2 regions of the Cryobacterium sp. CAN_C2 genome follow, and region 2 is predicted to be linked to the other one. Evidence: riboswitches for the same ligand, from Rfam matches in the RefSeq annotation. Region 2 holds a riboswitch; the other holds the start of a gene.
The links. A riboswitch is a leader RNA that binds a small molecule or an ion and turns the genes downstream of it on or off. The one in region 2 is predicted to bind thiamine pyrophosphate.

Region 1 (2,378 bases), on a different contig from region 2:
AACTCGCAGAAACGTTTCGTGCCGCCGGTGTGAAATCGGCCTACGGTGACCCCGTGCAAATCGACGGCGTCACCCTCGTTCCCGTGGCGCTTGCCTACTACGGCTTCGGTGGCGGCGACGCCGGTGAAGGTGGTGCCGGTTCGGGCGGTGGCGGCGGCGGAGTGACCGTGCCGATCGGTGCGTACGTGAAGTCTGGCGGAACCGCCCGCTTCGAGCCCAACGTCATCGCGCTGCTCGCCGTCGGCGTACCGTTCCTGATCGTGGCCGGTCGCGCCCTCGCGCGAGTGATCCGAGCCCTCAAGAAGTAGCTCTTCTCTGCACCGGGCCCTTCGCTGTTTCCGGGCCCGGCCCGGAACGTGGGCCCATGAGAGAACCTGGGCCCGCCTTCCTAAGGTGGGCCCAGACGAGTACGGCGCGGCCTGCGCTCGCGCCGGATGCGCAGCGGCCAGCGCGGGCGGCGCGCGAAACGACGCCGCAACCAGTGCGGCACGCGCGGCCGCAACCAGGCCGGCCAGTGCCACGGGCCGTTCACGGGCAAGCCCTGCGCGATTCGACGGCGCCGCAGAATGAACCGGCGCATGAGCACAAGATACAGGGCCGCCAACACGAGCAAAATACCGACGCTCATAGTGTGCTCCCCATTCCGTCAGTCTAGGCGGGGCACTAGTATTGAAGCGATCACGGGAGTCCGGTATACCGGGCTGAGAGGAAGCTGCATAGGCTTCGACCGTCGAACCTGATCTGGATCATGCCAGCGCAGGGAGGCTTCTCAATCCCGTGCCCTGTATTCACCTACGGAAAGGGCACGAACAGTGCACGCTACAACCACACATCTGGGCCAGCCCACGTCTGAGCGCACGCCGCGCAACTTTCGCTGGCGCGTCGTCGACATCGTCGTCGCGAGCGTCATCGGCGTCGCGAGCGGTGTCATCTTCTGGGCCTGGGGCCTCGCCTGGTCGCCGCTCAGCGCGATCCTCGCGTTCACGCCCGGACTGGAAGGCCTGCTGGCCGGCGGCTGGCTGTTTGCCGGAGTGCTCGGCGGCCTCATCATTCGCAAGCCCGGCGCAGCGCTCTACACCGAGGTCATCGCGGCCGTTGTGTCGATGCTGATCGGCACCCAGTGGGGGTTCTCCACACTCATCTGGGGCATCGTGGAGGGTCTCGGCGCGGAGATCGTGCTGGCCCTGTTCCTGTACGCCAACTGGCGCCTGGGCGTAGCCCTGCTCGCGGGCGCCGGAGCGGGCGTGGCCGTTGGACTGCTCGACACGACCTTCACGAGCTATGCGGCGCTGGACTTTGGCTACAAGGCCGTCTATTTCGTATCCGCTGTGGTGTCGGGCACCGTTCTGGCCGGGTTGCTGTCCTGGCTCACCGTGCGCGGCCTGGCCCGCACCGGCGCACTCGGCCGGTTCGCCTCCGGGCGGGAAGGTTCGCCAGCGCCCTCCACCGCGCTCAGCTAGCGGATGCCTCCCCCCTCTTCGTTCACGCCCGCTCGCCGCCCGCAGATCCGAGCCGTGCAGATCCGCGCCCGCAACTGGGGCTGGCGCCACGCCGGGCGCCATAACCAGGCGGTATCGAGGCTCGACCTGCAGATTGAGCCCGGCGAGCGGGTACTGCTGCTCGGGGCCAGCGGTGCCGGAAAGAGCACCCTGGTACACGCGCTGGCCGGGGTGCTCGGCGACGCTGAAGACGGGGACGAGACGGGTTGTCTACTCGTTGACGGGCGACGCGCCGCCGAGGCACGTGGGCGGGTCGGTTTGGTGCTGCAAGACCCGGATTCTCAGGTTGTGCTCGCCCGGGTCGGAGACGACGTGGCGTTCGGCTGCGAGAACCTCGCCGTACCGCGTGCCGAGATCTGGCCGCGCGTGCGACGCGCCTTGGCCGAGGTGGGCCTGAACCTGCCGCTCGACCATCCCACCTCGGGCCTGAGCGGCGGCCAGAAACAGCGCCTGGCCCTCGCCGGCGTGCTCGCTATGCAGCCGGGGCTGCTGCTGCTCGACGAACCAACGGCCAACCTCGACCCGGGCGGCGTCATCGACGTGCGCGACGCCGTCGTGCGTTCCCTCGACCACTCCGGGGCAACGTTTGTGGTCATCGAGCACCGAGTCGAGGTCTGGCAAGACGTCGTGGATCGCGTCATCGTGCTCGATCCGGCTGGCGGCGTACTGGCTGACGGTGCGACCCGCGAAATCCTGTCCAGCCAGGGTGAACGCTTGGCGCAGGCCGGTGTCTGGGTGCCGGCGCTGCCGCCACGGTTTCCGACGCGCCACCCGATCAGTCATCGGCAGGCGCTGCTCTCGGCCGAGGCGCTCGCGGTCGGCCGTGTTCCGTTCGGCCGGCGCACGGCATCCGTTGTCGCCGAGGGCATCACCCTCGAC
Region 2 (2,378 bases):
TCGCTCTCAGTTCGTTGCGCCCCGCTCGCCGTCCTCGCCACCCGGCCGATCCGGTGCCGTCAGCCCCCAAACGTTTCGTAGAGGAATACATTCGATGACCCAGCCCATCCCCCGCGTACTCAGCATTGCCGGCACAGACCCCACCGGCGGCGCAGGGATCCAAGCGGACTTGAAGAGCATCTCCGCGCACGGCGGCTACGGCATGGCCGTCGTTACCGCGCTCGTCGCTCAGAACACCCACGGGGTCCGCTCCGTGCACATCCCGCCCGCGCAGTTCCTGCGCGAGCAGCTGAGGGCCGTCAGCGACGACGTCACCATCGACGCGGTCAAAATCGGCATGCTGGGCAATGCGCAAATCGTCGACGTGGTAGATCTCTGGCTCAAAGAAGTGAACCCCCCGGTAGTGGTCGTGGACCCGGTGATGGTCGCCACCAGCGGGGATCGGCTGTTGGAACCGGTGGCCGAAGAGGCCGTGATCCGACTGCTCAATCGTGCCGACCTTGTCACTCCGAATCTGGCGGAACTGGGGGTGCTGCTTCGAGAGCCGACAGCCCTGGCCTGGTCGCAAGCGCTTGAGCAGGGACACCGACTTTCAGCCGCCCACAACGTCATCGTGTTGGTCAAGGGCGGTCATCTGGAGGGGGCCCAGTGTCCGGACGCCTTGGTTGATGCCACGGGTGGGCTGGCCGGTGGCCGCCAGATCATCCAGGTGAGCGCCCCGCGGGTGGCCACCTCCAACACGCACGGGACAGGATGCTCAATGTCCTCGGCAATGGCAACTCTCCAAGCGCGGCACAATGATTGGAACGAGGCGTTGACTGTGACCAAGGCCTGGTTGCAGGACAGTTTGAGGCATGCTGACGATCTCCATGTCGGCTCTGGGCGCGGTCCCATTCACCATTTTCATCAGCTCTGGGCCGCGGGGAAGGCTTAGCAGGTCGCCGCCGCCGTGGGATGCGGCGGCTGGAAGCACATCGAGTCCATTCTCGGTTATGCTCGCTTTTGTACACGGGAGTCCGGTGAGCCGGGCTGAGAGGGAGCTCTTCAAGCTTCGACCGTTGAACCTGATCTGGATCATGCCAGCGCAGGGAGGCCATCAATCTCACATCCCGTGCCCAAATCCCAGTATTCAAGGAGGGCACGACAATGGACGCACCACATTCGAATAATTCCGTCCGCAATCGACGACGCTGTGCAGGGGGGATGATCGGCGCCCTGGCACTTGCGGCCACGGCAGCGCTGACCGGCTGCGCGTCGGCGTCACCGCTAAGCTCCGCTTCCGGCAACGAGACCACGCCGATTAGTTTCGCGCTCGACTGGACGCCGAACACAAACCACACGGGACTGTATGTAGCCATCGACAAGGGCTTTTTCACCGAGGCGGGCTTGGACGTTCAGGTGCTCCCCTATAGCCAGTCGTCGACCGACGCCCTCATCAACGCGGGCGCCGCCGACTTCGGCATCAGCTTTCAGAACACCGCCACTTTTGCGGCGGCAACGGGGGTGGGGAATGTTTCGGTCATGTCGGTGCTCCAGCACGATGCCACAGCGATCGGTGTTTTGGCGTCCCGCGAGGACATAACTAGCCCGAAAGACCTCGACGGGAAGATCTTCGGAACGGCTGGTCCGAGCGCCACCTTCTCCACGGAAGCGTCCCATGCCATCAAGAATGCGGGCGGCACCGGCAAGTTCACCCAAGTCACGCTTGGTACCTCCGCTTATGAGGCGCTCTACGCCGGCAAAGTCGACTTCACGTCGGCCTTCACAACCTGGGAAGGAATTGATGCGTCCCTGCGCGGCACTCCGATGAAGTTCTTCAACCTCTCTGACTACGGCGTCCCCGACCAATACTCGGTGATCGTCGAAGGAAACAAGGGCTGGATCAAGGAACACGCCAGTGCTACCAAGGAGTTCGTTCAGGCCCTCCAGAAGGGGTATCAGTACGCCGCTGACAACCCGGATGCTGCGGCCAGGATCCTGATCGATGCGAACCCCGGTGTCTTCGAAAATACTGAACTCGTCTACCGCAGCCAGAAGGAATTGAGCGCTAACTACCTCAAAGACGCCACCGGTCAGGTCGGCGCCCAAACGAGCGCGCAGTGGCAGCAACTGGCCGATTTCCTCTACCAGGCTGACCTCTTGGTTGACGGAAACGGCGACCCACTCACCGCGCCCCTGGACACCGCCACGCTATTTTCCGACCAATACCTCAGCGAGAAGTAACGCTCTCGGTCGCGCGACTCGAACCAGGTGAACACTGTGACCGCGCCGACGAGTACTCGAGGCGAAAGCATGCCGAAAACTGTTCTCCGCCGAACAATTCGGGGCGTCAAAACAGCACTCACTACGCTGGTTCCCTCTCTGGTGATCGTCATCGC

Region 1: another riboswitch for thiamine pyrophosphate. It lies ahead of IWX77_RS01465 (ECF transporter S component); the one in region 2 lies ahead of IWX77_RS15125 (ABC transporter substrate-binding protein).

The regions. Positions count from the first base shown of each region.
Region 1 covers NZ_JADOUX010000001.1:308,710-311,087, forward strand. The annotation lists gene IWX77_RS01455 (hypothetical protein) at 1-308, shown strand, start outside; gene IWX77_RS01460 (hypothetical protein) at 389-628, opposite strand; TPP riboswitch at 671-780, shown strand; gene IWX77_RS01465 (ECF transporter S component) at 813-1,460, shown strand; gene IWX77_RS01470 (ABC transporter ATP-binding protein) at 1,464-2,378, shown strand, end outside.
Region 2 covers NZ_JADOUX010000024.1:4,603-6,980, reverse strand. The annotation lists gene IWX77_RS15135 (DMT family transporter) at 1-81, shown strand, start outside; gene thiD (bifunctional hydroxymethylpyrimidine kinase/phosphomethylpyrimidine kinase) at 95-934, shown strand; TPP riboswitch at 999-1,108, shown strand; gene IWX77_RS15125 (ABC transporter substrate-binding protein) at 1,204-2,223, shown strand; gene IWX77_RS15120 (ABC transporter permease) at 2,293-2,378, shown strand, end outside.